Regions from separate parts of the Delftia sp. SD018 genome, predicted to be linked through region 3. Evidence: predicted binding sites of a transcription regulator. Region 3 holds the regulator's gene; each other region holds the start of a gene.
What was found. The regulator FNR, encoded in region 3, switches genes on or off when oxygen is low (the NO sensors DNR and NnrR bind a similar motif). The targets are predictions, from matches to a motif close to TTGATNNNNATCAA.

Region 1: dsrO (sulfate reduction electron transfer complex DsrMKJOP subunit DsrO) is a predicted target of FNR. The motif match lies at 4,413-4,426, and genes of this name have one in related genera.
Region 2: INR38_RS08855 (type IV pili methyl-accepting chemotaxis transducer N-terminal domain-containing protein) is a predicted target of FNR. The motif match lies at 4,370-4,383, and genes of this name have one in related genera.

The regions. Positions count from the first base shown of each region.
Region 1 covers NZ_JADDRN010000007.1:104,423-114,490, reverse strand. The annotation lists gene INR38_RS09690 (tetrathionate reductase subunit A) at 1-2,311, opposite strand, end outside; gene nrfD (NrfD/PsrC family molybdoenzyme membrane anchor subunit) at 2,390-3,433, opposite strand; gene dsrO (sulfate reduction electron transfer complex DsrMKJOP subunit DsrO) at 3,450-4,298, opposite strand; gene INR38_RS09675 (hypothetical protein) at 4,676-5,140, shown strand; gene INR38_RS09670 (hypothetical protein) at 5,125-5,526, opposite strand; gene dsbG (thiol:disulfide interchange protein DsbG) at 5,538-6,344, opposite strand; gene INR38_RS09660 (TlpA disulfide reductase family protein) at 6,341-7,339, opposite strand; gene INR38_RS09655 (hypothetical protein) at 7,532-7,714, opposite strand; gene INR38_RS09650 (MFS transporter) at 7,894-9,123, opposite strand; gene INR38_RS09645 (TetR/AcrR family transcriptional regulator) at 9,268-9,855, shown strand; gene INR38_RS09640 (response regulator transcription factor) at 10,007-10,068, shown strand, end outside.
Region 2 covers NZ_JADDRN010000006.1:143,893-153,960, reverse strand. The annotation lists gene INR38_RS08870 (methyltransferase) at 1-495, shown strand, start outside; gene INR38_RS08865 (MFS transporter) at 492-1,733, shown strand; gene INR38_RS08860 (response regulator) at 1,738-2,409, opposite strand; gene INR38_RS08855 (type IV pili methyl-accepting chemotaxis transducer N-terminal domain-containing protein) at 2,438-4,336, opposite strand; gene INR38_RS08850 (ChaN family lipoprotein) at 4,498-5,373, shown strand; gene INR38_RS08845 (DUF3297 family protein) at 5,425-5,682, opposite strand; gene INR38_RS08840 (DUF445 domain-containing protein) at 5,804-7,108, shown strand; gene INR38_RS08835 (arsenic resistance protein) at 7,109-8,080, opposite strand; gene INR38_RS08830 (sigma 54-interacting transcriptional regulator) at 8,208-9,890, opposite strand.
Region 3 covers NZ_JADDRN010000010.1:21,280-31,347, forward strand. The annotation lists gene INR38_RS11960 (bifunctional diguanylate cyclase/phosphodiesterase) at 1-32, opposite strand, end outside; gene INR38_RS11965 (HD-GYP domain-containing protein) at 29-1,375, opposite strand; gene INR38_RS11970 (sulfite exporter TauE/SafE family protein) at 1,445-2,161, opposite strand; gene hemN (oxygen-independent coproporphyrinogen III oxidase) at 2,167-3,549, opposite strand; gene fnr (fumarate/nitrate reduction transcriptional regulator Fnr) at 3,712-4,431, shown strand; gene INR38_RS11985 (hypothetical protein) at 4,513-4,800, opposite strand; gene INR38_RS11990 (FixH family protein) at 4,980-5,294, opposite strand; gene ccoG (cytochrome c oxidase accessory protein CcoG) at 5,352-6,806, opposite strand; gene ccoP (cytochrome-c oxidase, cbb3-type subunit III) at 6,884-7,801, opposite strand; gene INR38_RS12005 (cbb3-type cytochrome c oxidase subunit 3) at 7,829-7,966, opposite strand; gene ccoO (cytochrome-c oxidase, cbb3-type subunit II) at 7,978-8,610, opposite strand; gene ccoN (cytochrome-c oxidase, cbb3-type subunit I) at 8,630-10,066, opposite strand.

The DNA of each region.
Region 1 (10,068 bases), on a different contig from region 3:
GTTCTGCCACGGCAAAGAGGAAGCTCTCCACGTTCACGGGCTGGCCGCCGGCCGTGCGCGCCACGGCGGGCTGCACCACGGGCCAGCGCACGGTGGAGCTTTTGGCCACCACGTCGGCCCAGGGCGCCGAGATGCCCCAGCTCTCGTAGGTCACGGTATCGGGCACGATGAAATCGGCCAGCGCGCTGGTCTCGTTGATGAAGGGGTCGATGGAGACGATCAGCGGCAGCTTCTTCGGGTCCTTGAGATCGTCCACCAGCGCATTGCGAAAGCCCGCAATGCCGTAGACGGGGTTGCTCATGTGGTTGATCCAGGCCTTGGCGCGGTAGGGGTAGCCGGCCAGCGCGCTGGCCAGCATCTCGCTGGACAGGCCGCCCACGGCCGGGTACCACGGGGCCTGGGCGGCGGGGTAGTCCTTCGCGCCCTCGGGCTGGCCCTCGCGCTTGCGCTGGAATTCCGCGCTTTTCTCGTAGGGCTGGCGGTGGCGTGACAGCGCCAGGCCGCGCGGCTTGACCTTGCCGTCGAAGTTGGCGAAGTCGTAGCGCGGGCCCGGGCCGAAGGGGCCGAACGGGCCGGCATCCAGCACCAGGCCGCCCTGCACGTTGAGGTTGCCCACCAGGGTGTTGAGCATGCTGATGGCGTAGGCGGTGTAGAAACCCGCGCCGCTCATGGTGCCGCCATGCGCATCGGCCACGGCGCGCTTGCCATGGCTGGTGAACTCGCGCGCCAGCGCCTCGATCTCGCCGCGTGCCACGCCGCACAGCGCCGCGTACTCGTCCAGTGTCTTGAGGCTGGCCTGCTCATGCAGCTTGGCCAGCGAGGAGCAGACCGACAGCTCGGGGGCCTGGTCCGCGCCTTCGGCCTTCAGGCCGGGCACGGCCACGCGGGTGCGCACCATCAGCTGTGCAGGCTCGGCCTGGGTGTGCGGCGCCAAGCTGCCATCGGCACGCTGCACCACGAACACATCCTGGGCCGGCTTGCCGTCTTCGGCCGGCGCGGGCAGGGCCCAGCCCACGTCGGCGCCGCGCAGAAAGCTGCCATGGCGCGGGTGGCCGGGCTCGTTGACCAGCAGGTGCGTGGCATTGCTCCAGGACGCCTCGCCCGCCGCCTGCATGGCGGCCGGGCCGGGCTGGGCGAGAAAGCCCGTGTCATGGCGCGCCTCGTCCAGGATGACGCGGATCAGCGCCATGGCCAGGGCCAGGTCGCTGGCCGGCTTGACGGCCAGCCAGCGGTTGCCGCTGCCCGCAGCCAGGCTGGACGAGGTGGGCAGCACGGGCGAGACCACCACGTAGCGGAAACGGTTGTCCTCGCGCGAGCGGGCCTCGGCCAGCTCGCGGCCCTGGCGCTGGAAGGGGTTGCCGGACTGCGCGGGCGCCGCGCCGATGAACAGGCCGAAGCTGGCATGGCTCCAGTCCGGCTTGCCGTGCGGCATGCCGGGCAGGTCGCCCAGGGCCGCTGCCGCACCCACGCGAAAACTCTGGCCGCAGTAGGCGCCGTGGTTGCTGACGTTCACGGTGCCGAAGGACGGCCCCGCAAAGCGGCGCAGCAGCTGGGCGCGGCCTTCGTTGGAGGCGTCGGTCACCAGCAACTGGTTGGAGCGCGGGCCGAACTCGGGGTTGTCGGCGTCCAGCGGCGTCTTGGTGTCCCAGATGGCGCGCAGGCCCTCGACCTGGCCTTCACCGAACAGGTCGCCGCCCTCGCAGACTTCCTGCACCAGCTGCTCGAAGGAAATGCTCTGCCAGCGGCCGCTGCCGCGCGGGCCCACGCGCTTGAGCGGGGTGAGCACGCGGTGCGGTGCGTTCTGGTGCTCCAGCATGGACGAGCCGCGCGCGCAGGCCGTGGCCCGGCCCTCCAGGCCCAGCTCCTTGCCCAGTTTGGCGTAGACCTCGCGCACGGGTTCTTCCATGGCGGCTGGCCGCGTGGTGGCCAGCGGGTGGTAGGGGTTGCCTGCCACGCGCAGGATGCGGTTGCTGGCGGTATCGACACGCACGCGCACGCCGCACTGCGTCCAGCAGCCCAAGCAGCTGGAGGGGCTGACCACCTGGCCGGGCTGGGTGGCGAGCGCGCCCGTGGCCGGGTCGATGCGGAACTCCGGCGTCAGCGAATTGCCGCGCGTGGCGCTGGCCGTGGGCGTGCCCGAGGTGCCTGTGACCAGGCCCTTGGCACCGCGCGCCAGTGTTTCACCGTAGCCGGCCGCAAAGGCGGCCAGCCCGCCGGCGGTGAGTCCGCCGCGCAGCAGCAGGCGGCGGCGTGTGGCCTCGGCATCCAGGGAATCTTCGGGAGCTTGGGGGAGTTTCTTCTTGTCGGTCATGAAAGGCTTTCTGTGGCGCGGCCGGCCGGTGGCGGGCCGCGCTCCGTGAATGGGTGAGGGGTCGTCAGGGCGGCGGTGTCAGAGGGCGCGGGCCGTGGCCGAACGCGCGGGAAACAGCTCCAGCGCCCAGGTGGCCAGCGTCACCAGCGCGATACACAGGCCGGCCACGCCCAGCATGCCCAGCAGGCCGTCGCCGCCCAGCGACATGTGGTAGATGTACAGGCCCGCGCCGTACTTGGGCACGCCTTGCACGCCCATGAACAGCGCCCAGCGGAAGGCCCAGGCCGCGGCGGCCAGGCCCAGCCCCAGGGCCAGCGTATAGCGCGGGCAGGCCATGCGCTGACCACCCCGCACCAGGGCCCACAGCAGGGCGGCACCGGCCACGGCCGAGCCCAGCATGCTCAGGCGCCAGACCGGAAACTGCTGCCACAGCTGCAGCGCCGCCTGGAAGGAGCGGCCCTGGCCCAGCCAGCCGGCAACGGCCCAGACCGCCACCATGGCCAGCAGGCACAGCGCCAGCGCCAGGCCCAGCATGCGCAGGGCCTGCAGGGCTCCGGCATCGGGGCGGTGGCGGGCGGGCAGAAAGCGCGCCGTCACCAGCATGCAGCCCACCGTGGCCAGCCAGCCCGTGAGCGCCAGGTTCAGCGGCACCCACAGCGTGTTCCACAGCGGGCGCGAGCGCACGGCCATCAGCTCGGCGCCGGTATAGGCGGTGATGGTCAGCGCCGACACGGCCAGCAGCGGCGCCAGCCAGCGCAGCCACTGCGGCCGGCCCAGCCACCAGGCCAGCACGAAGGCCAGCGCCAGCCCCACGAAGACGGGCAGCAGCAGGGCGCCCACCGACATCCACGACCACGGCGTGAAGTGCGCATAGAAATGCCAGAAGCGCGCAGGCTGGTGCAGGTCGGCCAGCAGCGACACGGGTGCGGCGATGGCGCTCACGGCCAGCACCAGCACGGCGGCCGGCAGCAGGCGCGACATGGCGCTGCCGCGCGGCGCCCAGGCGCAGGCGGCGGCCAGCAGGGCGGCGCCCGTGGCAATGCCGGCCAGGAAGAAGTACTGCACGGCCCAGGGCAGCCAGGCCGATTCGTAGGCGGGGGTCAGGAGTTCGACGATGTGCATGGGGTGCTCCTTGCGTTCAGTGGGAAGTGACCAGCCGCACGCTGGCCTGCCCGTCCACGCCGTCGACGAAGGCGTCGGGCAATCCCAGGTAGTACACATGCGGGTCCGTGCCCATGGCGGGCTTGAGCACCTTGAGGTCCTTGGCGTGCTCGCGCATGCGCTGGCGGATCTCGCTGCCCTCGTCGTTGAGATCGCCGATCACGCGGGCGCCGCCCACGCAGCTTTCCACGCAGGCCGGCAGCAGGCCGGCTTCCAGGCGGTGCTCGCAGAAGGTGCACTTGTCGGCGGTCTGCGTCTCGTGGTTGATGAAGCGTGCGTCATAGGGGCAGGCCTGCACGCAGTAGCCGCAGCCCACGCAGCGCTCGTTGTCCACCAGCACGATGCCGTCGCTGCGCTGGAAGGTGGCCTGCACCGGGCAGACCGGCACGCAGGGCGGGTTGTCGCAGTGGTTGCACAGGCGCGGCAGGTTGAGCATGGCCGGCGGCAGGTCCTCGTTGCCCGCGTGCTGCACCTCGTACTGCAGCACCGTGGTGCGGAACTGGCCCAGCGGCGGCAGGTTCTCCATGGAGCAGCTCACCGTGCAGGCCTGGCAGCCTATGCAGCGGCGCAGGTCCACCAGCATGCCGTAGCGCCTGCCGGCCTCGCCGGGACGGCGCGGCGGCTGGAAACCCGGGGTGCCGGGCGCGGCCGCCGCCACGGGCAGGGCCACGGCCGCCATGGCGGCGGCCAGCAGGTCCTGCAGGAAGCCGCGCTTGCCGGCGGCGGGCTGCTGCGCATGGGGGACGGTGCGGGCGGGGATGTCCTGGGAGGAGGGCTGGCAGCTGCAGTCGTTGCAGCCGCTGCCGGCGCGGGATGTTTTTGGCATGGCCTGTCTTTCATCGTCCTGCGGCCACGGAGGGTGGTCGCTCAAACTCAATAAAGCATTAAAAATATGCTTTTTATATTGAATTTAATATATAAAATTCAGGGCCTTGGTGGCTTGATGTGAGTCAAGCAATGGGCTTTCCAAGTGCCTGCCGAGTGCCTGCCGAGTGCCTGCCGAGTGCTTGCAAAGCGCCACCGACTGCCTGCCATGGACAGGCGCCCAAGGCAGTCCATAGCGTGTGGCGCAGGGATTAAGACGGGGTTAACAGGGTGACTGCATTCCTCGGGAATGCGGGGCGCATATCGGAAATCACCCTCTTGTTTCCGCGCGCGGCCCCGGTCTACGCTGCTTGTGTCGCCACTGCCAAGGAGTTCTCCATGAACCATGCCCTGAACAGCCTTGCTTCGGAACTGGACCTTGCCGCCGAAGCCGGCGAGCACCTTAGGCTGCAATTCACACAGGCCTGCGTGGACCGCATCGCGCACCTGCTGGAAGACCCGGACGTCATCCGCTGCGCACAAGGCCTTCGCCGCTACCTGGACGGCCAGATCGACAGGCAGGAACTGGACCGCCTGGCCCGCGAGGCTGCCAGCCTGGCCAACCACCACCAGGGATCACGCTCCCTCGACGGCTGCGGCCATGCCGCCGTGTCCGCCACCTATGCCACGGCCCATGGGCTGGCGGGCCGGGCGCTGCAGGCGGCCGACTATGCGGCCTACGCCATGGTCTATGGCGAGGGCGGCCACGGCGCCGTCACGGACCGTGAATCGTTCGAGCCTGAATACCAATGGCAGGCGCGCTGCCTGGCCTCGCTGGCGCAGGCCGCTCAGCAGCGCACGTAGCACCAGGCCGACTGCTGCAGCAGGGCCAGCGACTCGATGCCGCCCTGCGGCAGCACGCGCATGCCGGCAGGCGCCTCGCGGCCCAGCTTCCTGAGCGTGTTCGGGCAGACCAGCGCATGGGCCAGGGCGGCCGCATCCAGATGCTGCGGCGTGCCCGGCGCGGCGTCCAGCAGCGCCTCGACGGCCGGGCCGTTGATGACGATGCGGACCTCGGCACCGGGCCGGTCCTGGCGCAGGTTGGCCAGATTGCTGCGTGCACGGGCCAGGGCGCCGGGCGTGGGCGCATGCAGCACGATGCGCAGCGGCGGCGCATCCGGCCGGGCGGGGAACAGGTCGCTCCAGTCGCTGGAGGATGTGGAAGCGGCGGGACAACGGCTTGTGCTCATGGTCGTCCTCGTCATTTCCTGCCACGCGGCCCCATGACCTCTTCCAGCAGGCCCGGCGGCAGGCCGGTGCGCACCTGCACCAGCCCCTTGTCATCCTTCCAGACCAGGGCCGGCGTGGCACGCAGCCCCCAGGTGGACATCAGCGAGGCATGGCTGGCCAGCACCTGCCGCGTGGCCTGCGGCACCGGGGCCAGCGGCGTGGCGCCCGCGCCCTCTGCGCTGGCGCGGCCGGCCTTGGCATAGGCGCGTGCGTGCTCGGCCAGGGCCTGCTCGGGCTGGCGCGCGGTCAGCAAGGCGGCGGCCTTGCCCTCGCTGCTGGGCTTGAGGATGCCCACCAGAATGTGGCGCAACTGCACCTGGCCGCTCTCCACCCAGGGCCGGGCATCGTTCCACAGCTGGTTGCAATAGGGGCAGTTGGGGTCGGTGAACACATAGACCGTGCGCGGCGCGTCGGCGCGGCCATCCGGTATGGACTGGGCGCGCTGCACATCGCCCCACAGCTGCTCGCCCATGGGCTTTTGCACGGCGGCCTGCAGGGCCTGGGCGTTCACGTCGCGGCCCTGGGCGTCGATCACCGTGCCCAGCACCCAGTGCTTGCCGTCGGGCATGCGGTAGATGGGCACGGGCTGGCGGTCGCGGTAGGCGGCCCAGGCCTTGAGTCCGCCCACGGCCGGCAGCGGTCCCACCAGGGTCAGTCCCTGCTGGGCCAGAAACTCCTCCGATGGCAGCTCGGACGCCGCAGCCGGCAGGGCCAAGGCTGCCGACAGGGCCAGGGCTCCTGCCAGTGCAGGCAGGGGGAACAGGGGGGAAGCGCTCATGAACATTCCTTCAGATGCTGGGCCAGGCTGGCGCGCGACAGCTCGCCCATGCGCATGCCGCACAGCCGGCCGTCGGCGCCATAGAAATAGGTGGAAGGCAGGCCCCGCTGGCGCCAGTGCCGGCCGGCCTGCTGCTGCGGGTCGAACAGCACCTGGGCCAGCGGCAGCGGGGCTGCTGCCTGCTCGCGCTGCAGGTAGCCCATCACGGCCTCGGCAGACTCGCCCTGATTGATCCAGATGAAGCGCACATCGGGCCGCTGCTGCTGGGCCTGGGCCAGCACCGGCATCTCGCGCCGGCAGGGCGGGCACCAGGTGGCCCAGAGGTTGATCACCATGGGCTTGCCATCGGCCTGCTGCAACTGCTGCAGCGAGACCGGCTGCGCCTGCCCGTTGACCAGGGTGAAGGCCGGCAGGGCCGGTGCATCTGCGGAGGGCAGCGCCTGAAGCAGGCTGCCCAGCACCAGCAGGGCCGCCCCCGCGCCCAGCGCCAGCCCTGTGGCGCGGCGCAGCACCGGGGAGCGGCGGCTGCGCCACAGCATGTACAGCAGCGCGGCCAGCAGGCCGGCCCACAGGTTCCATCCCCCGTCGCGGATATCGACGACACGGCCTGCGAAGGCCGGCATCCCGCTCCAATCCCAGGGGGCAGGCGCGACCTCGGTCCACCACTGCGCGACATAAGCCAGGCGCGCCGCCAGCAGGCCGGCCAGGGTGCTTTGCCACAGCAGCGCATCCACGGCCTGGCCTGTGCGCCTTTCGTTCCTGCGCGCCAGCCACTGCGCCAGCAGCCAGGCCAGCATGGCCACCACCACGCCCGTCGGCAGGACCAGCGGCCCCAGCGCCAGGCTGGCGGGCAGGTGCAGCCAGGCGCCCAGCGCCGATAGCGCTGACGGCCCGCCAGGCTCTGCCGCTCCGGCAAGAACAGGCGAAGGCGCCAGCAGCAGGCCGGCAAGCAAGGGCAGGAAGGACGAAAGAAGAGGGGATGACCGGAGATGCATGGAAGGGAGTTTCAGCCATGCGGGCTGACAGGCCGTGGATGCTGGCAGCGGGGAATTAACGGGGGGTTAACGGCCTCATGGCCTCACGGCCTCACGGCCTCACCTGGCTTGCCGGGCGGCAGCGCCACCTCTTGCGCTCGCAGGAAAAGGATTTTCTGCAATCGCAAGAAAATCCATCTCATCGATCGAGGGTCAGAACTTATTCCAGAGTGCTGCAAATGCCCCGAAAGAAATGGCAATGAAGAGGGATGCCTTGAAAACCAGCTTGTTTTTTGATGAAGTCGATGGCTTCACTATCTCGTATTTGGAAACGAGCATGACGACGACAAGGGTCAGCACGCACACGACGATAAGCCGTGTCTGAAGTTCGTTCATTGCATATCCTTCCATCAAGCGGAATACGGGGTCGCGAGCGATGCGAATCCGTGAGGGCAAGGCCTGGATTGTGCATTGGTAATTGCGCGAATTTCCGCTGTGGAAGACAAGGAGAATTCCGAAATATTTCAGGATATTTCCGAGGTGGCATAGGACTTGTCCTGAAGTTTCTGCGGAATTCAGACTTGGTGATTCTTTGCCTGTTGATGGCCGCAATCCGCTTTGCTTCCAGTCCCAACCAATCCCATGGCCGCAGACAGCAGCAAGGCCGCAGCGGCAAATCCGCCAGACAGCCAGAGCGTGGCGTGCAGCCCCCAGCCATCGACCAGTTGGCCGCCTGCCCATGAGCCCAGCGCAATACCGATGTTGAAGACGCCAACGTACAGCGCCGTGGCAATTTCCACGGCGCGTGGCGCAGCCTGCATCATCCAGGTCATCAGTCCCACCGATACGCCGCCGTAGGCCAGGCCCCAGACCAGCAGCACGGCGCCCCCACCGGTTGGCGAGTCGCCCACGGACAGGAACAGCACAGGCGCCAGCAGCAGGCCCATGGCGATCGCCGCCAGACTCGGCGCCGTGTGGCGCGCCGCGATGATGCCCGCCAGGAAGTTGCCCGCAATGCCCGCGATGCCGTAAGCCAGCAGCAGCGCGCTCATCCATCGCGCATCGAACCCCGACACCGTCAACAACAACGGGCGCACGAAGGTGAAGGACATGAAATGCCCGGCCACCAGCAGCAGCGTCAGTGCCAGCCCGGCCTGCAGCCTGCGGTTGGCCAGCTGATGGCTGAACTGGCGCAGGCTGGCCGAGCCTGTGGCAGGCAGGGCGGGGAGAACGGCCACGTGCAGCGCCAGCACCAGTGCGCTGAAGCCTGCCATGCCACCAAAGGCCCAGCGCCATCCCGCGAAATCGCCGATCAGCGCGCCCAGCGGCACGCCCAGCACCGAGGCCGCCGCCACGCCGCCAAAGATGATGGAGGTTGCCAGGCCCATCGACGCCTGGGGTACCAGCCGTGCCGCCAGCCCGCCCGCGATTGCCCAGATGCCGCCCATGCAAAAGCCCACCAGGACGCGCGCGGCCAGCAGCCAGATCAGCGACGGCGCCAGCGCCGAGGCCAGGTTGGCCAGCACGAGCAGGGCCAGCAGTCCGCACAGGATGCGGCGCCGGTCCATGCCGCCCGCCGCCATCACCACCAGCGGCGCGAACAGCGCGGCCAGCAGCGCCGGCAGCGAGAGCATCAGGCCGGCCCTGCCCATGGAGGTGCCCAGGCTGCCAGCAATGGATGTGAGCAGGCCGACCGGCAGCATTTCCGTGGTCACCACGGAAAAGGTGGCCAGGCCCACGGCGGACACGGCCAGCCACGGGCGGCGCGCGGCGGGTTCGGGCCGCGTGGAGGAAGACGAATTCATGGTCCAGATCCCTTCAAACAGGTGGGGGGTGTTGCACCGCCGTCGCGGGACAGAGAAAATACATACGCTGCGTATGAATAGAATCCTATATACATACGCGGCGTATGTAAATAATCATGCACGCCGTATGTAAGGAGATTGGCCATGGTTCGCCGCACCCGCGCCGAGATGGAAGCAACCCGCGCCACGCTGCTGGCCACGGCCCGCAAGGCCTTTGGAGAGCAGGGCTACGCCGATGCCTCCATGGACGATCTCACCGCGCAGGTGGGCCTGACGCGGGGCGCGCTGTACCACCATTTCGGCGACAAGCAGGGCCTGCTGGCGGCCGTGGTCGAGCAGATCGATGCCGAGGTGGATGAACGCCTGAAGGCCATCACCGCCCATGCCCAGGATCCCTGGCAGGGCTTTCGCAGCCGCTGCCGGGCCTACCTGGAAATGGCGCTGGAGCCTGAAATCCAGCGCATCGTGCTGCGCGATGCGCGCGCGGCTTTGGGCGGTGCGCTGCCGCAATCGCAGCGCCACTGCATTGCGTCCATGCAGGCACTGATTGCGGACCTCATGGCCCAGGGCATCGTGGCCCGGGCCGATCCGCAGGCGCTGGCATCGCTGATCTACGGCAGCCTGGCCGAAGCGGCTTTCTGGATTGCCGAGGGCGAGGACGCCGACCTGCGGCTGGAGCGCGGCGCGGCGGCGCTGGACCTGCTGCTGGGCGGGCTGCTGGCCCGGCCCTGAGCGGGCCGCCTGGCCGCATTCTTGTGCGCGTGCCTGCGAGATTCGGCATGCTGGCGCACACCTCGCTACAAATCTGCGATGCTCAGTCGCTTTTCGTTCCCGACTTGGATACAGACGGCGGGGCCTGGCGCCAGGCCCTGCGGACAACAACATGCATGTTCTCTTGGTGGAAGACAACGCGCTGGTGGCCAGCGGCGTGCGAGCCGGCCTGCA
Region 2 (10,068 bases), on a different contig from region 3:
GGCGGCCCCGGCTGGATCGCGCTGGCCCTGCTGCACCAGCAGCCCGCGCTGCAGGCCAGCGTTTTCGACTGGCCCGAGGCCGTGGCCGTGGCGGCGGACAACGCCCGCCAGGCCCGCCTGTCCGACCGCTTCACCGCCCTGGGCGGCAACCTGGCCACGGACGGCATAGGCAGCGGCTACGATCTGGTCTGGTGCTCGTCCGTGCTGCACTTCGTGCCCGATGCGGCAGCCGTGGTCACCAAGGTGTTCGACGCGCTGGCGCCCGGCGGCGTCTTCGTCTGCGCCCATGCCGAGGTGGATGAGACGCCCGAAGCCGCCCTGCGCACCCTGCCCTACTACCTGCCCATGCGCCTGCTGGGCCGCAGCGTGACCCGGCGCGGCGAGCTGCAGGCGCTGCTGGCGCAGGCGGGTTTCGAGCGCATCGAACGCATCGAGTCGCGCGAGTTTCCGATGGCGCCGCTGGCCGTGCTCATTGCCCGCAAGGCCGCGCCATGAAGGCCGCAGCTCCCCGCCCGGTCTGGCTGCTCCAGGCCCTGTTCGGCTGGCTGCACCTGGCGCTCACCGCCCCCAGCGTCTACCTCTGGCTGGGCCTGCCCCTGGTCATGCGCCAGCATGGCTGGTCGGGCACGGCCATCGGCCTGTTCCAGCTGGCGGGCCTGCCCGCGCTGATCAAGTTCGCGCTGGCCGCGCCCGTGGAAGCGCGCAGCGCGAACGGCCAGCCGCGCTACCGCGCCTGGGCGCTGGCCCTGTGCCTGGCTTATGCGGCCGTGCTGCTGGCCCTGGGCTGGCAGCAGTTGCTGGCCGAGCGCCTGTGGCTGTTCGGCCTGGCCTTCGCGGCCGCGCTGGCCGCCACCTGGGCCGACATTCCCGTCAGCGCCCTGGCCATCCGCCTGCTGCCCGCGTCCGAGCGCATGCGCGCCGGGGGCGTGCGCGCAGCGGCGCTGTCGCTGGGCGCCATCGTGGGCGGCGGGATGATGCTGCTCATGCAGGCGAAATGGGGCTGGCGCGTGCCCTTCCTGTGCCTGGCCGGCGCGCTGGCCCTGGGAGCCCTGCTGCTGGCCTGGGTGGTGCGCCATGAGCCCGGGGATGCGCCCTCGCCCCTGCTGCTGCCTGCGCCCAAAGCTGGACTGGCCGCCATGGTCCGCGGCTATGGCGCCCAGCCCGGCGCCTGGCGCTGGACCCTGGTGCTGGTCAGCTACTTTCCCTTCATCGGCGCGGCCTGGTTCTACCTGAAGCCGCTGATGCTGGACCATGGCTTCGCGCCCGCCCAGGCCGCCCTGCTGGCCGGCATGGGCGGCGGCGTGGTGGCTGCGCTGGCGGGCGCAGCCTCGCCCCTGCTCACGCGCCGCCTGGGCACCCGGCGCGCCCTGCCCCTGTATGCAGGCTGCAACGTGGCGGCGCTGGCGCTGCTGGCCGCCGTCATCGCAGCCGGCGCTCCGCCCCCGGGCCTGGTCGCGGCCGTGGCCTGCGTGGCAGCGGCCATGGGCGCCTCCTCGGCCTGCGTCTTCGGACTGATGATGCAATTCGCCCGCCCGCGCTGGCAGGCCTTCGACTACGGCCTGCAGGCCAGCCTGTTCGCCGCCAGCCGCATGCTGGTGCCGCTGGCCGCCGGCGTGGCGCTGGACACCATGGGCGCAGCGGCCATGCTCACCGGGCTGACCGTGGCGGCCGCGCTGGCCTGGGTCTGGGCGCTGCGGTGTGCGGGGGATGGTTGGGCTTCGGCCACAGCGTAGGCCGCTAATCCCGCTGCCGCTCCGACGCATACACCGCCGCCTGCACGCGCGAGCTCAGGCCCAGCTTGCGCAGGATGTGTTGCACATGGATCTTGACCGTGGTCTCGGCAATGTCCAGCGTGCGGGCGATTTCCTTGTTGCTGGCGCCCCGGGAGATCTGGACCAGCACCTCTTCCTCGCGCGGGGACAGCGGCGAGGCCGGGGCCTCGTCCGGCTCGGGCGCCTGGGGCTCAGGCGCGCCCTGGGACTGGAAGGCGGCCACGAGCTTGCCCATCATCTCGGGGCTGACCACGGGTTCGCCGCGCGCGGCGCGGCGCAGGGCCTCGGACAGCAGGTCGCCGTCGATGGTCTTGAGCAGATAGCCCTGGGCGCCGTTGCGCAGCGCGGCCGCCAGGTCCTGGCCGTCCTCGCTCACGGTGAGCATGACGACGCGGCTGCCGGGCGATGCGGCCCGCAGGCCCGCGATGGCATCGACGCCCAGCACGCCGGGCAGGTGGTTGTCCAGCAGGATGACCTGGGGCGCCAGCGCGGGCACCAGGCGCAGGGCCTCGCCCGCGTCGCCGGCCTCGCCGACCACGCGCAGGCCTGCGTCCTGGGCGATGAGGGCGATCAGGCCGCGCCGGAACAGCGTGTGGTCGTCGATGACGAAGACGGAGATGGGGCTGGAGAAGGACATGGGGCGGTCTTTTTCTTGCGGGAGCGTGTCACGCGTTCGAGGGGAGGGCCTGCGCTGGCGCGCCGGCCGAGGCCGACGGCGGCAGCTCGATCAGCACGCGCGTGCCCTCGCCGGGGCGGGAGTGGACATGGACCAGCGCCTGCGCCAGCAGGGCGCGCTCGCGCATGATGCCCAGGCCCACATGCAGCGAGTCCGGCGCAACGTCGGCGGGGACGAAGCCGCAGCCGTCGTCGCAGACTTCGAAGCGCCAGGGGTGGCGCCCCACGCGCAGCTCCACATGCCTGGCACCCGCGTGCTTGCGCACGTTGGACAGCGCCTCCTGCACCATGTGCAGCACCTGGATCTGCACATCGGGCGCCAGCGGCAGGCCCTGGCCCGACATGCTCAGCGAGGTGGCAATGCCCGTCTGGTGCTCGAACTTGGACAGCGTGGCGCGCAGCGCGGCCTCGATGTCCTCGGCGCTGGTGCGCGTGCGGAAATGCACCAGCAGCTCGCGCACGTCGGCATAGCATTCGCGCACGCCCACTTCCAGCTCGCCCAGGCTGCGGTCGCGCGCCTCGTCGCGGCCCTTGGCCACGGCGTCGCGCAGCAGCTGGGTCTGTATCTTGAGAAAGGCCAGCGACTGGGCAATGGAGTCATGCAGCTCGCGCGCGATCAGGCCGCGCTCCTCGGCCACGGCGGCTTCGCGCTCCAGCGCCGTGGCGCGCAGGCTTTCCATGGCGCTGGCCAGGTGGCGCGCCATGGCGGACAGCAGGTCGCGCATGTCGTCCGTGAGCACCACGGTGGAGCGAAAGAACAGGTTGACCTCGCCCAGCAGGCGCTGCTGCAGTTGCACGGGGATGCTGACCACCGTCTGGAAGCCGGCCTCGCGGCAGTGGGGCAGCTGCAGGTCGCTGGCCGGCGTGATGGGGATCACGCGCAGCCGCGCCTGCTCGCGCGGCTGGCCGCACAGGCAGGCGCCCGTGTGCAGGCAGTGCTCCTGCACCGACATGGACTGGGGCAGGCCGTCGCCGGCCAGCAGCACGTAGCGCTCGTTGGCCTCGTCGGACCAGCGCACCGTGGCCGCATCGGCCTGGGCCGCCAGGCGGACCTGGCGCACAAAGCCTTCGGCCAGGGACTGCAGGCTGGCGGCCTCCGACGCCTGCACGCTGACCGCGTACAGCGCCTGCAGCTGCTGGTGCTGCACGTTGAGGCTGGCTGTCTTCTCGCGCACCTTGTCCTCCAGCTCGGCGTGAGAGCTTTGCAGCGACTGGGCCATCAGGTTGAAGCCGGCCGCCAGCTGGCCGAACTCGTCATCCACCTCCACGCTCATGCGCGTGTCCAGGTGTCCGCGGCGCATGCGCTCCAGCGCCGAGCGCAGCTGGCCCACGGGATGCAGCACCAGCCAGTAGCTGGTGGCCATGAAACTCACGGCAGCGATGATGGCCAGCGCCATCAGACACATCTGAAACAGGTGCAGGATGGCCGTCCAGCGCGAGAGCCGGTCCTCGATGGCCTCGACAAAGCCGTCCACCTCGCGCACGAAGGCATCGGCGCTGCCCATGATGGCCTGCGCATCGACATGGTCCTCGGCCTGCCACTGCGTGCGCAGCGCACTCCAGTCGCCGCGTATGCGCTCGTAGCGCGCGCTGACCGCATCGCTCCAGGGCACGAACAGCGGGCGCGACATGTCGCCGCTGCGCAGCAGGTCCAGGCTGGCGTCGAACTGCCGTGCGCGCTCCTGCCACTGCGCCGGCGCCTCGTTCTGGCGCGCCATGGCCATGCGCACCATGCTCATGCGCAGCCGCCCGGCCTCGTTCACCGCCGCCGCACCGCCTTCCAGCTGCCAGGCCACCCACAGCGTGAAACCAATGGAGGCCACGGCCGCGAGCAGGCAGGCTGCGCCCATGAGCAGCAGCTTGGTCGAAAGCGAGGGCTTGCCATGCATGGTTGCACTGTAGCCACGGCACATTTGCGCGTCTTGACCTGAATCAAGCGCCGCCCGTTTGCGCCGTGCCCCCGCCCCGATTCCCAGGATCCTTTCAACTGCCCCCAATGCCCACAGGGCCTATGGGGCCCCCGGGCGAGGCCAGTGTTTAGCATGGGGCCATGCAAGTCCGCTCCCACCTCCGCCCCTTCATCCGCACCCCGCGCCTTGCCGGCCTGGCTGCGGCCGCATTGCTGGCGGCAGCCCTTGCCGGCTGCGCCAGCTCCTCCGCCCCGGCGCGGGACTGGACGCAGCAGTTGCAGCGCTGGTCCGACGCGCCCATCGTGCTGCTGGGCGAGCAGCACGATGCGGTCGCCCACCAGGCCTGGCAGCAGGCCACGGTGGAGCAGTTGGCAAAACAGGAGCGCCTGGCCGCGCTGGTGATCGAGATGGCGCCGCGCACGGGCTCCACGGCCAGCCTGGCACGCGATGCCTCCGAGGACGCGGTGCAGCAGGCCCTGCAATGGCAGGACGCGGCCTGGCCCTGGCCGCGCTACCGCGGCGTGGTCATGGCCGCCGTGCGCGCGGGCGTGCCCGTGCTGGGGGGCAACCTGCCGCGCGCCGACATGAAGCAGGCCATGCGCAACGAGAACCTGGACACCCACCTGCCGCCCGAGGGCTGGCAGCGCCAGCTCGACGCCATCCGCGAAGGCCACTGCGGCCTGCTGCCCGACACCCAGCTGGCGCCCATGGCCCGCATCCAGCTGGCCCGCGACGCCAGCATGGCCGAGGTGGCCAGGGCCGCAGTCAAGCCCGGCAAGACCGTGCTGCTGGTGGCCGGGCGCGGCCACGTGCTGCGCGGCGTGGGCATTCCCACCTGGCTGCCCGAGGCCGCAGGCGCCAAGGTGGCCGTGGCGCAGGCGGGGGAGACATCGGTGGCGCAGGCCTCGGATGTGGATTGGCTGCAGAAGACGGATGCCCTGCCGGCCAAGGACCACTGCGCCGAGCTGCGGGAGAAGTTCAAGAATCCGCCGGCGCCGCGGGCCGATGCGGGCTGAAGCCCGCTGATTCCTGAAGAGGTTGCGGCCGGCCTTGCGACCGGCCGGAAATCAGCGGTAGAAAGCTTCCACGGCGCCCTTGAGCTTGATCAGCAGGGGCTTTCCCTTGCGGTCCACCGTCTTGCCGGCCGGCACCTTGATCCATCCCTCGCTCACGCAGTATTCCTCCACGTCGAAGCGCTCGTTGCCGTTGAAGCGGATGCCGATGTCGTGCTCGAACACGGCGGCCACATGGTGCGGGCTGCGCGGGTCGATGGACAGGTGGTCGGGCAGTGCGGGGCGATCGGCGGGTGCGTTGGCGTCGGTCATGGTCTTGTTCTCGCAAGAGGGTTCTGAAGAAAGCCGGTATTGTCCGCGCAATTCGCAGGCAGGCGCTGGCTGACAGGCTTTGGCGGCAGGCATCGCCATGCGGATGGCGGGCGGGCGTCGTATGCTGCGCTCCATGCTGTCGCCAGAGCAACGTCAAACACTGAAGTCGGCCAAGCGCCTGCCGCTGGCGCTGCTGCTGTTCGTGGCGCTGGGCTTCGTGGCCTCCTCCGTGGCGGCGGGGCACTGGCAGCAGGTGCCGCTGTGGCTGGCCTGCATCAAGGCCGTGACCGAGGCCTCGCTGGTCGGCGCGCTGGCCGACTGGTTTGCGGTGTCGGCGCTGTTCCGGCGCATTCCGCTGCCCCTGGTCGGGCGCCATACGGCCATCATCCCGCGCAACAAGGACCGCATCGGCGAGAACCTGGCGAATTTCGTGCGCGACAAGTTCCTGGACGGCCCTTCGCTGGTGGCGCTGATCGAGCGCCATGATCCCGCGCGCGTGCTGGCCGGCTGGCTGACCACGCCGGCCAACAGCACCCTGCTGGGGCGGCAGGTGGCGCGGCTGGCGCTGGCGGCGCTGGAGATGGTGCAGGACCGTCAGGTGGAGCGCTTTCTGACACAGGCATTCAAGGCCTTGCTGGCCCAGGTGGACCTGCCCCGCGCGGCTGCGGATCTGTTGTCGGGCCTGACCAAGGACGGCCGCCACCAGGCCGTGCTGGACGACGTGTTGGCCCGCGTCAGCGGCGTGCTGCGCGAGGCCGAGACCCATGTGCTGATCGCCCAGACCATCGTGCTGTGGCTCAAGCGCGAGCATCCGCTCAAGGAAAAGATGCTGCCCACGGACTGGCTCAGCGACAAGGGCGCCAGCGCCATTGCGGGCGCGCTCGACAGCCTGCTGCAGGACATTGCCAGCAATCCCGAGCACCACATGCGCAAGGCCTTCGACGCCTCCGTGGACCGGCTGGTCACGCGGCTGCAGTCCGACCCCGCCATGTCCGAGCGCGCCGAGCGGCTGCGCCACTACCTGCTGCACGACGAAAAGCTGGCCGGCTACCTGCGGGCGCTGTGGCTGGGCTTGCGCGCCAAGCTGCAGGCGGACCTGGCCAACGAGCATTCGCAGGTGGCGCGCAAGACCGCCGCCATGGGCCGCTGGCTGGGCCAGTCGCTGGCGCACGACGAGGCGCTGCGCAGCTCCATGAACGAGCGCCTCAAGCGCTGGGCCCAGGCGCTGGCGCCCGATGTCTCGCAGTTCCTGGCCCAGCACATCGCCGATACCGTGCGGCGCTGGGATGCGCGCGAGCTGTCCGAACTGATCGAGCTGCACATCGGCAAGGACCTGCAGTACATCCGCATCAACGGCACCGTGGTCGGCGGTGCCGTGGGGCTGGTGCTGTTCCTGGTCTCCAATGCGGGGCGGCTGTGGGCCTGATCACTGGCCGGCCGGCTGGCCCCGGCCCCACAGCGCAATCACGCGCACATAGGCCAGCTCGGCCAGCAGCTCCACCAGCGTCTGCGTGACGATGACGGCCGGCAGCACGGGAATGGCGCCGGGCACGGCCAGGGCCAGCGGCAGCACGACCAGCGAATTGCGCGTGCCCGCGCTGAACGCGACGGCGCGGCCCGAGGCTGCCGGGAGCCGGAAGGCGCGCGCCACCAGCCAGCCCAGTGCGGGCGCTGCCACCGCAAAGGCCGCATAGACGGGCACCATGCTCCAGGCGGCCTGCGTTGCCGGGCCCAGTTGGGGCAGCACGGAGGCGATCACCACGAACAGCACCAGCGCAGTGGCCGGCACGGGCAGCAGGCCCAGCCATGCCGAGGCGCTGGCGCCGCGCCGGCTGCGGGCCGCCCACAGCTGCGTGGCAGCGGCCAGGGCCAGCGGCACGGCGATCAGCCACACGAACGCATGCAGGAAAGGCCCCGCCTGCACCAGCCGCGCCGCATCGTCGCCCAGGAACAGGCCCAGGTAGCCGGGCAGGGCCAGCATCTGCGCGATCAGCAGGGCCGGCGTGGCCGCCAGCAGCAGGCGCGCGTCGGCACGTCCCAGGAGGGAGAAGGTGACCACGTAGTCGATGCAGGGCGCCAGCAGCACCAGCAGCGCGCCCAGGCGCAGCAGGGGGTCGGCGGGCAGGAACTGCAGCAGGGCCCAGACCAGCAGCGGCACCATGATGAAGTTGGCCACCATCAGCGCGGTCAGGAAGCGCACCTGGCCAAAGGCGCGCCGCAGCTCGGCCACGGGCACCTGCAAGAAGGTCACATAGAGCATCAGCGCCAGCGCGGGGTTGATGGCACGCTCCAGCACGCCCGTGCCGGGCAGCGCCCAGGCGGCAACTGCGGCCAGGGCCACGGCGGCGAAGTAGATGGGGATCTGGCGCTGTTCGAGCGCGTCTCGGGTGTCTTGCATTCAGGAGGCCGGTGGCGGCGGGTACGGGGCGGGTACGCGGATGTGGGGCGGATGTGGGGCGCCTAGTATGGCAACGGCACAGCCGGCCCGCTGCTTCATTCCCCTGCATGCCCTGGGCCCGCAGGGATCAGCCCTGGCTTGCCGCGCCCAGCACCTTGTACAGATAGGAGCGCGAGATGCCCAGCTCCTGCGCGGCCAGCTTCTTGTTGCCGCCGCAGCGTGCGATGGCGTCGAGGATGGCATTGCGCTCCTGGTCCTTGAGCGGGGCCACGGCGCCGGTGGAGGGCATGTCTGCCTCTGCAACGGGCAAAGGCCGTGCACCGGCCAGCGGGTCCTCGTGGCGCGCGAAGTTGTCCACGCCCAGCAGGTGGCCGTCGCAGAACACCAGGGCCTCTTCCACGCGCTGGCGCAGCTGGCGCACATTGCCGGGCCAGGCCTGGCGGGCCAGGTAGGGCATGACACCAGGCGCGATGCGGGGCAGAGCAATGCCGTTGCGCTCGCAGAACGACTGGGCAAAGCGCTGCACCAGGGCCGGGATGTCCTCCAGGCGCTGGCGCAGGGCCGGCACATGCAGCACCACGCCGCTGAGGCGGTAGAACAGGTCCAGCCGGAAGCGCCCGCTGTCGATGAGGCCGCGCAGGTCGCGGTGCGTGGCGGCCACGATGCGGAAGTTCACCTGCCGGCCGCTGTGCGCGCCCAGGCGCTGCACCTGGCGGTCCTCCAGCACGCGCAGCAGCTTGACCTGGATTTCCATGGGAATGTCGGCCACCTCATCGAGGAAGAGCGTGCCGCCCTCGGCCTGCTCCAGCTTGCCGGGCTGGCCCTGCCGGCGCCCGCCCGTGAAGGCGCCGGCCTCGTAGCCGAACAGCTCGGACTCGATCAGCGTGGCCGGCAGGGCCGCGAGGTTGAGGCTGACCAGGGGCGCGTCGGCATCGCGCCCGCGCGCATGCAGGGCCTGGGCCACCAGCTCCTTGCCGCTGCCGCTCTCGCCCAGGATGAGCACGGGCACGTCCAGCCGCGCCACGGCCTCGATCTCGCGGGCCAGCCTTTGCATGGGGGCGCTGGCGCCCACCATCTGCGCCGTGGGCGTGCCGCCGCGCAACTGGCTCAGTTCGCGCTTGTAGTGCTGCACCTCGTCATGCAGCTGGTTCAGCCGCTGCTGCATGCGGTTGAGTGCCTCCACGCCGCTGAAGCTGACCTGGCCCACGGCGCCCACCACGGCGCCGCCCTCGTAGACCGGCATGCGGTTGACGATGCGGCTCACGCCCGGCCCCAGCTGCTGCAGGTCGCCGATCTCGGCCCGGCCGCTGCGCACCACGTGGGGCAGGCGCGAGTTGGGGATCACGTCCTCGGCGCGCCGGCCTGCGGCCGTGCCGGGCGCCAGGCCGAAGAACTTCTCGTGCACGGGGCTGATGTAGCGCATCAGCCCTTCATGGTCGGCCACCGTGATCGCCTGGTACGGGTTGGTCAGGAACATGTTGAGGATGGCGAAGGCGAAGGGCACGCTGGCCACCATGTCGAACAGCGCCGCCGCCTCGTCGGCCGGGCGCAGCAGGGCGACCTCGCCCTCGGCATCGGCCAGCACCACGGCCACATGGCGGGCCACCGTGCCGCGCGGGCCCGGTGTTTCCACGTGCAGCAACTGGCCATGGCCGATGGGGTTGTGCCCGTCGCCGTGCGCGCGGGCCAGGGCTTCGGTGACCGCTGCATGCAGCAGCGGTTCCTGCGCCAGGCCCAGCCGCGCCACGGGCTCGGGCGAGTCGCGTCGCCAGACGAGAACGCCGAATCGGTGGTCGGGGGAGCTGGACATGGGCATGGCGGGCAGTGGCTGGGGTGAACGCACTCTAGCGGCGCGCAGGCCACGGGTCTGTCCCCGTGGTGTCTCCATGAAAGACAGTGCCCAACCCGTGTCTTCGAGGCTGTCCTTGATGTGGACACGTGAAGGTCGGCTGTGGAAAAAATCCTTTGAATTCAACGCGCTGCGTTCT
Region 3 (10,068 bases):
GGCCAGGCGCGGTTGAGCGCTTGCTTGTTCAAGACGCCACCTTCGGTGGATCCAACTCCACCGCCCGTTCAAAGTAATAGCAGACACGCCGGCGCGGCGACAGGTAGTCCAGCGCATCGCGCGGCAGTTGCGCGGGCGCCACTCCCCGGCGTATGCCCAGCTCGGGAAACAGCTCCAGCGCCAGCACGGGCGCCTGCGCGGCCGGCACGCCGGCATCGTGCACCATCACCGAGGGCTTGAGCGGGCGTGATGCATTCACGGACATGACCATGGCATGGCGCCCGTCGGTCAGCTCCACCACCGAGCCCGGCGGGAACACACCCATCATGCGGATGAAGCCATTGAGCACGGGCGCGGCGAACTTGTCGCGCAGCCGACTGAACAGCATGGACAGGGCCTCGTGCGGCGTATGCGGCGTCTGTGCATCGCCGGGATTGCACAGGCGATCGTAGCTGTTGACCAGGGCCAGGATCTGGCCCGTGAGTTCCATGTCTTCGGCCACCAGGCTCAGCGGGAACCCCGTGCCGTCGGCCCATTCATGGTGCTGGGCGATGGCCGTGGTGACCTGGGCCGACAGGCCCATTCGCATGGCAATGGCCACGGATTCGCCCACATGGCGCTCGTAGCGCTCGCGCAGGGCGTCGGGCACGGAAGGCTCCAGGGCCAGGCCGTGCATGCCTTCGACACCGGCCACGGGCTTGCCCGCGTCATGCAGCAGCGCCGCCAGGCCCAGGTCGCGCAGCAGCGATTCCTGCAGGCCCAGGGCCCGGCCCAGCAGCAGGCTGAGCACGGTCACGTTGACGGCATGCACGCTCTGGCTGCTGCCCACGCCATCGGACAGCAGGTGAATGGCCACGTCCTGCGGGCCCGCCAGTTCGGCCAGGCAGCCATCGACCAGGGCCTCGGTGGGCATGCGCGCCTGCTCGGGCGCGCTGGCGATGGTGGTCTCTATGGCCACATAGCCGCGCTCCACCTTCTGAAAGCGCGCATTGCAGTCCTCCAGCCGGCCGCGCCAGTCGGGCACGGACAGCAGCAGCGGTGCTGGCGCAGGTTCGGTGGGTGCAGGCTCGGGGGCCACCACGACGGGCGGCAGCTCCTGCGGCGGCGGGGTGCGCACCTCGGCGGGCCAGGTGTCGCTTTTGTGCGGGACACAGCGCACCACCTCCAGGCCCAGGGATTTCAGGGTCTGGATCTGTGCGCTGGAGGTGATCTTGAAGCTGCTGACCGGAAAGGGATGGTTCAGCCACCCAACATCGAGCTGGACAAACATGCCCGGACGGAGGTCTCGGATATCGATGAGGACGGAATGGTTCACGCGCGGCAACGGCCCCGAGGCTGAAGGAATCGGCAATATGTAAGCCGATGATTCGGGCATTATCTCCAGTTCTGAGGGCCTCGCAGCCAATCCGCGACCCCAGGTGCCAAGTCTGGCCTCAGCTGTTGCTCAACGGCACCAGAGGCTGGGCTTGTAGATCAGGTCCATCCACAGCGCCCAGACGGCCACGCCCACCAGCATCAGGCCGGCCAGGCGCGTGCCCCATTCGGCGCGCAGGCCGTTCAGGCGCTGCCGGCCCAGCCGCCACAGCCAGGGGCCGGCCACCAGCCACAGGCCGCTGCCCACGCCAAAGGCCGCCATGGCCAGCGCGCCCTGCAACGGGCCGCCGCTGAGCGCGGCGACCAGCACGGCCGAATACAGCAGTCCGCAAGGCATGAGCGCCCAGGCATAGCCTGCCGCCAGCGTGCCGCCCGGCGCCGACACCCAGGGCTGCACGCGCCGCCAGGCAGCGCGGCCGGCAGACTCCAGCCAGGCGGGCTGGCGGGCCTGCACCATCATGGCCAGGCCCCAGGCCATCACGGCGACATGGGTCAGCGTCCAGAACGGCTGCAGCGCCGTGGTCTGGCTGGTGAGCCAGGACAGGCTCTCCATGGCCAGGGCCGAGGCAGCGCCCAGGCTGGCATAGCCGGCCAGACGGCCGCCGTGGAACAGCGCCGTGCGCAGCCACAGCCGGCTTTGCAATCCATGCACGGCCACCACCTGCGAGCCACCGCCCTGCCCCTCCCCGCCCGTGACCACGCCGCAGGGCGCAGCGCACATGGCCAGGCAATGGGGCCCGCCGACGAGCCCCATGATCAAAGTGGTCCAGAGCAGCGACAAGAGCATGGGGCCTAGATGATCCTCGAAAACCGCGCCCGGTTCTTGTCCGCCTGCAGATATCGGTCAAACAGCATGGCCACGCCGCGCACGAAGTACCAGCCCATGGGCGTGACCTGGAAGCCCTCGTCGCTGATCTGCACCAGGCCCTTGGCCTGCAGGTCCTCCAGGGCCGCCATCTCGGGCGCGAAGTACTCGCGAAAGCCCAGCAGCCATGCCTGCTCCATGGGCTCGAACAGCACGGCGCCCTGGCACATGATGGCCATGATGACGGCGCGGCGCACCAGGTCGTCGCGCGACAGCGCCAGGCCCCGCACCACGGGCAGGTGGCTGGCGTCGATGGCGTCGTAGTACTCCTCCAGCGTCTTGGCGTTCTGGCTGTAGCTGGCGCCCACCTTGCCGATGGCCGACACGCCCAGCGCAATCAGGTCGCAGTCGGGCTGGGTGCTGTAGCCCTGGAAGTTGCGGTGCAGCCGGCCCTGGCGCTTGGCCACGGCCAGCGAGTCCTCGGGCAGGGCGAAGTGGTCCATGCCCACGTAGACATAGCCACCGTCCATGAACGCGGCGATGGAACGCGACAGCATGGCCAGCTTGTCGGCCCCCTGGGGCAGATCCTCGGCCGCAATGCGCCGCTGCGGCTTGAAGCGCTCGGGCAGGTGGGCATAGGCATAGAGCGCGATGCGATCGGGCCGCAGCGCGTTGACCTGGGCCAGCGTGCGCTCGAAGGATTCGGGCGTCTGCTTGGGCAGGCCGTAGATCAGGTCCACGTTGATGGAGGCAAAGCCCAACTGCCGCGCGGCCGCCACCAGCTCGAACACCTGCTCTGCCGGCTGCACGCGGTGCACGGCGATCTGCACCTGTTCGTCGAAGTCCTGCACACCGAAGCTCAGGCGGTTGAAGCCCAGCTCCTTGAGCACGGCCAGGCGCTCGACGCTGACGGTGCGCGGATCGACCTCGATGGAATACTCGCCACCCGGCTCCAGCTTGAAATGCTCGCGCAACAGGCCCATCAGCGTGCGCAGCTCGTCGTCGGAGAAGAAGGTGGGCGTGCCGCCGCCCAGGTGCAGCTGGCTGACGGTCTGGCCCTTGCCGCAATGGGCCGTATGCAAGGCCATCTCGCGCGCCAGGTAGTCCAGGTAGACGGCAGCGCGATCGTGGTGGCGCGTCACGATCTTGTTGCAGGCGCAGTAGTAGCAAAGCGACTCGCAAAAGGGCACGTGCACATACAGCGACAAAGGCGTGGCACGCGCTGCGGTACTCGATTTGCGTTGTTGCAGCGCCAGGATATAGTCCTCTGCACCAAAGGCCTCGACAAAGCGGTCGGCGGTAGGGAACGAGGTGTATCGGGGCCCCGGTACGTCAAAGCGACGCAGCAGCTCTGGGGTGACAGCGGTCATGGGTTTTTTCCTCTAATACCTCGACTGTGCCGCAGCACATCGGTCATGTCCTTGACTCATATCAAGAGTTGTTTGAGGGACTGCTGCGACAATTTGATCCAACTCATCGCAATCCACGAGGTCACCGCCGGCACGCTGTGTGCCGCTGATGTTTATCACTCCATGAACCTTCAGACCATCAAAGCCTCCTGCTCCAACTGCAACCTGCGCGAACTGTGCATGCCCATGGGCCTGGATGCCGAGCAGATGCAGCGCATCGACGACATCGTGGCCACGCGCCGCAAGGTCAAGCGCGGAGGCCTGCTGTTTCGCAACGGCGAGACATTCACCTCGCTGTACGCCATCCGCACCGGCTTCTTCAAGACCTGCGTGGCCACCGAGGACGGACGCGACCAGGTCACAGGCTTTCAGATGGCCGGCGAGATCATCGGCCTGGACGGCATCGTCAACGACCACCACACCTGCGATGCCGTCGCGCTGGAAGACGCCGAAGTCTGCGTCATGCCCTTCGACAAGCTGGAAGACCTGTCGCGCGAGGTCACGGCCCTGCAAAACCATGTGCACAAGGTCATGAGCCGCGAGATCGTGCGCGAGCACGGCGTGATGCTGCTGCTGGGCAGCATGCGCGCCGAGGAGCGCCTGGCCGCCTTCGTGCTCAACCTGGTGCAGCGCCTGCATGCACGGGGCTTTTCCAAGTCCGAACTGGTGCTGCGCATGACGCGCGAGGAAATCGGCAGCTACCTGGGCCTGAAGCTGGAGACGGTGAGCCGCACCTTCTCCAAGTTCGCGGACGACAACATCATCGAGGTGCGCCAGCGCCATCTGCGCATCCTGGACACGGAGGCGCTCAAGCGCATCGTCAACAGCCAGCAGTGCCAGTGAGGCTGCAAGGGCGGCAAGCATTCGTCCGCCAATGAACAAGGCCCGCGACAGCGGGCCTTGTTCATTGCGGCGGGCTCTCGATCAGTCCCGCCCCAGCCCCTGCATGGCCAGGTCCGGGTCGGGCTCGGAGACCACGCCGTCATTGAGATCGCGGGCCGAGCGGCCCAGCATGGTGGTCATCAGGCTGGAGAGCATGGTCACGCCCCAGAAGGCGAAGAAGGCCAGCGTGTAGATGCCCTGGCGCGACCAGCCCAGGTCGCCGAGCCAATGCAGCTCCAGCGGGTCCACAAAGGCAAAAACCAGCATCTCCATCACGGCGGCTGCCAGAAAGGCAGGCCAGGCAATCCACATCCAGCGTTGGGCCAACATCAGCGATCTCCTTGTGCTGTCGAGGGGTCGCCTTCATTGTGCGCCGCGCCAACGCATGGCGCCAAGCCCCGCAGCGCCCTGCACGCCTGTAGGAAACCCTCACCCGTCGCGCATGCCGGAGATGCGATCCGCCATGCAAAAAGGCCGCGACTGCGGCCTCTTGCAGGGGTGCACGGCGATCAGCGGTCGGTGGGGTGATCGTGCGCGGGCGTGGCCGCATGGTTGCGGCCGGTGACGGCGGGCGCCATGCTCTTGGGCACTTCGCGCACGCCATCGGCACGCTCGTTGATCGTGATGCCGTTGCGGTAGTAGTCGGGGTCGATCACGGGATCGGCGCCGTTGATGGCGATGATGGCCGTGATCACGGCAGCGACCACCACGGCCGCCGGGCCGGCCACCACCAGCCAGACATGGCCGAACCTCCACCAGGGCTTGCCGGCGTCGGGGTGCGAGGGAGCCTGCGCGGGCGCGGACACTGCGGGACTGGAAGACATGGGAAACCTCTTTCTTTCAGGCGGCAGGCGCGGACCGTGCCGCGCCTGCCAGGAACATCACCGGGGCACCAGGAAGACGGCCTTTTCGGACGCGCGTCCCGCGCCCGAATGCACGGCATCGATATCGAAGAATACGGTGTGCGAGCCCGGCTCGGCCGAACCGTAGGGAATCTGCAGGCGCGCCGCAATGCCGCGCGTCTCGGCCGGGCCGACCTCGACTTCCTGCTCGGACGCCAGCTCCAGCCCATCGAGGCCGTGGGCGCTGATGCGGTAGCGCTGGGCCTGCTCGGTGGCATTCATGATCTGCAGGCGGTAGACATTCTCCAGCTTGCCGCCCGCCACGATGCGCGACAGCGAGGCGCGGTCGCGGATCACGTCCACCTTGACCGACTGGCGCAACGCCAGGCTCACGATCATGACCACGCTCAAGCCGATCAGCACGGCCGAGTAGATCAGCACGCGCGGACGGAAGATGCGGCGCAGCACCTGGGCACGCCGCCACAGGCCGGCCATGGCGTTCTGCGTGGTCAGGCGGATCAGGCCGCGCGGGTACTCCATCTTGTCCATGATGGAATTGCAGGCGTCTATGCACAGGCCGCAGCCAATGCATTCGTATTGCAGACCGTTGCGGATGTCGATGCCCACGGGGCAGACCTGCACGCACATCTTGCAGTCGATGCAGTCGCCCAGGCCCTGGGCCTTGTAGTCCACCTTCTTGGTGCGCGGCGCACGCGGCTCGCCCCGGCCCGTGTCGTAGCTGACGATCATGGTGTCCCGGTCGAACATGGCGCTCTGAAAGCGCGCATAGGGGCACATGTACTTGCAGACCTGCTCGCGCATGTAGCCCGCGTTGCCATAGGTGGCAAAGCCGTAGAACAGCACCCAGAACATCTGCCAGCTGCCCTGCAGCGCCAGCAGCTCACCGCCCAGCTCGCGGATGGGCACGAAGTAGCCCACGAAGGTGAAGCCGGTCCACAGCGCAATGGCGATCCACAGCAACTGCTTGAGCGACTTCTTCCAGGCCTTCTCGAAGGTCCAGCCGTTCTTGTCCAGCCGCATGCGCGCGCTGCGGTCGCCTTCGACCTTGCGCTCCACCCACATGAAGATCTCGGTATAGACCGTCTGCGGGCACGAGAAGCCGCACCACAGGCGCCCGGCCACGGCCGTGAACAGGAACAATGCCAGCGCCGAGATGATCAGCAGGCCCGCCAGGTAGATGAAGTCCTGCGGGTACAGCACCAGCCCGAAGAGATAGAAGCGCCGCGTTCCGAGGTCGAACAGCACCATCTGGCGCTGGCCCCACTCCAGCCAGGGCAGGCCGTAGAAAACCAGTTGGGTGAGAAACACCAGGGCCCATCGCCAGCGTGCGAAGACACCGCTGATGGAGCGCGGGTAGACCTTCTTTTCCGACTCGAACATCGACACCAGCTCGCCCGGATCAGGCGTGGCCGGCGTGATCGGAATGACTTTGCGGGGAGGCTTCCCGGTGTCATCCCCGCTCTCGGGCTTCATGGTGGGTTCCTTTGTTTTTTTGAAATATCTGAAAACTCAAAACGCAAAAAGGCGGCGCCGCAGCGCCGCCCCTGTGCTTACTGACGGACTGCGCCGTCTTTGTGCGACATGCCCCAGACATAGGAAGCAAGCACCGCGATCTGCGCCTCGGTCAGCTTGTCCTTCTGGGCAGGCATCTCGTTGTGCTTGCCGTTGTTGATCATGGCCGTGATGGCGGCCTCGCCCCAGCCGTGCAGCCAGATGTCATCGGTCAGGTTGGGCGCGCCCAGGGCCTGGTTGCCCTTGCCGTCCATGCCGTGGCAGGCAGCGCAGGCCGTGAACTTGGACTTGCCCAGCGAGGCCTTGAGCGAGTCGTGCGGGCTGCCCGACAGGCTCAGCACATAGTGCGAGAGGTTGCGCACATCGTCGGGCGTGCCGACGGCAGCGGCCATGGGCGGCATGATGCCGATGCGGCCACCCGTGATGGTTTCCCTGATCTTCTCGGGCGTGCCGCCATGCAGCCAGTCGCCATCGGTCAGGTTGGGGAAGCTCTTGCCGCCGCGTGCATCCGAGCCGTGGCACTGTGCGCAGTTGTTCATGAACAGGCGCTCGCCGATGGCCATGGCCTGGGGATCCTTGGCCATGTCTTCGGTGCTCATGCTCGTGAACTTGGCGTACAGCGGCTCCAGGTCCGCGCGGGCCTTGGCCATCTCGTTTTCATAGGCGCCCAGCTGCGTCCAGCCCAGCTTGCCCGCGAACGAGCCCAGGCCCGGATAGGCCGCCAGGTAGGCGAAGCCGAACACCGAGGTGATGATGAACAGCCACATCCACCACTTGGGCATGGGGTTGTTCAGCTCGCGCAGGTCCTCGTCCCAGACGTGGCCCGTGGTGTTGTCGGCCGATGGGACCACCTTCTTGCGTGCGGTGAGATACAGCAGCAGCAGGCAGCCGATGATGCCGCCCAGCGTGATCGCCGTGACATAGATCGACCAGAAGTTGTTTACGAAATCGCTCATGGGAAGTTCTCGTTCTGGTGGAGGGACTCAGTCTTGCTCGAACGGCAGCTGGGCGGCCTCGTCGAAACGGGCCTGGTTGCGGCGGGCGAACGCCCACCACCAGATGCCGATGAAGCAGGCCAGCGAGGCCAGCGTGGCCACGATGCGCATGGTGGTGATGTCCATGTCGCTCTCCTTTACTTGACCGAACGGCCCAGGACCTGCAGGTAGGCGATGACGGCGTCCATTTCCGTCTTGCCCTTGACCTGCTCGGCAGCGCCGCTGATTTCCTCGTCGCTGTAGGGCACGCCTACCTTGCGCAGCGCGCTCATGTGCTGGGCGACCACGGTGTCATCCACCTTGTTCTTTTCCAGCCAGGTGTAGGCAGGCATGTTGGACTCGGGCACCACGTCGCGCGGGTTGTTCAGGTGGATGCGATGCCATTCGTCGCTGTACTTGCCGCCCACGCGGTGCAGGTCGGGACCCGTGCGCTTGGAACCCCACTGGAAGGGGTGGTCATAGACGAACTCGCCAGCCACCGAGTAGTGGCCGTAGCGCATGGTCTCGGCGCGGAAGGGGCGGATCATCTGCGAGTGGCAGTTGTAGCAGCCCTCGCGCAGATAGACGTCGCGGCCCATCAGCTGCAGCGGCGTGTAGGGCTTGAGGCCCGCCACCGCTTCCGTGGTCGACTTCTGGAAGAACAGCGGAACGATTTCCACCATGCCGCCGACGGCCACCACCAGCAGGGTCAGCACGATCAGCAGGAAATTGTTGGTTTCCACCTTCTCGTGGGAAAAGCTCTTGGGAGCGCTATTGTTGTGATCGGACATGAGTAATGCTCCTAGACGCTCAGGCGTGGGCCACGACGGCAGGCACGGCCACCTTCACCGAACGGCCCGAGATCGCGGTCTTCCAGGTGTTCCACAGCATGACCAGCATGCCGCCCAGGTACAGCAGGCCACCGGCCACGCGGATCACGTAGAACGGATAGCTGGCCTTGACGCTTTCGACGAAGGTGTAGGTCAGCGTGCCATCGGGATTGACGGCGCGCCACATCAGGCCCTGCATCACACCGGCGATCCACATCGCGGCGATGTACAGCACGATGCCGATGGTGGCCATCCAGAAGTGCAGTTCGATGGCGCCCACCGAGTGCATCTTGGTCTTGCCGAACAGGCGCGGGATCAGGTAGTACAGCGAGCCCATGGTGATCAGGCCCACCCAGCCCAGGGCGCCCGAGTGAACGTGGCCCACGGTCCAGTCCGTGTAGTGCGACAGCGCGTTGACGGTCTTGATGGACATCATCGGACCTTCGAACGTGGACATGCCGTAGAACGACAGCGACACGATCAGGAAGCGCAGGATAGGGTCGTCGCGCAGCTTGTGCCATGCGCCCGACAGCGTCATCACGCCGTTGATCATGCCGCCCCAGCTGGGAGCCAGCAGGATCAGCGAGAACACCATGCCCACGGACTGCGTCCAGTCGGGCAGCGCGGTGTAGTGCAGGTGGTGAGGACCCGCCCACATGTAGGTGAAGATCAGCGCCCAGAAGTGGACGATGGACAGGCGGTAGCTGTAGACCGGACGGCCAGCCTGCTTGGGGATGAAGTAATACATCATGCCCAGGAAGCCCGCGGTCAGGAAGAAGCCCACGGCGTTATGGCCGTACCACCACTGCACCATCGCGTCCTGCACGCCGGCGTAGGCCGAGTAGCTCTTCATCCAGCCGGCCGGAATGGCTGCGCTGTTGACGATGTGCAGCAGTGCCACGGCGATGATGAAGGCGCCGAAGAACCAGTTGGCCACGTAGATGTGACGGACCTTGCGGATGCCGATGGTTCCGAAGAACACGATGGCATACGAGACCCAGGTCACGGCGATCAGCAGGTCGATCGGCCACTCCAGCTCGGCGTACTCCTTGCCCTGGGTGTAGCCCAGGGGCAGGCTGATGGCGGCGGCGACGATGACGATCTGCCAGCCCCAGAACGTCAGGCTGGCCAGCTTGGGCATGAACAGCCGCGTCTGGCAGGTGCGCTGCACCACGTAGTAGCTGGTTGCGAACAGCGCCGATCCGCCAAAGGCAAAGATCACGGCGTTCGTGTGCAGCGGACGCAGGCGTCCGTAGCTCAGCCATGGAATGCCGAAGTTGAGTTCCGGCCAGGCCAGCTGCGAGGCGATCAACACCCCGACAGCCATGCCTACCACCCCCCAGACGACGGCCATGATAGAGAACTGCCTTACGACGGAATCGTCGTAATAGACAGCGTTTTTATTTGAACTATCCATCG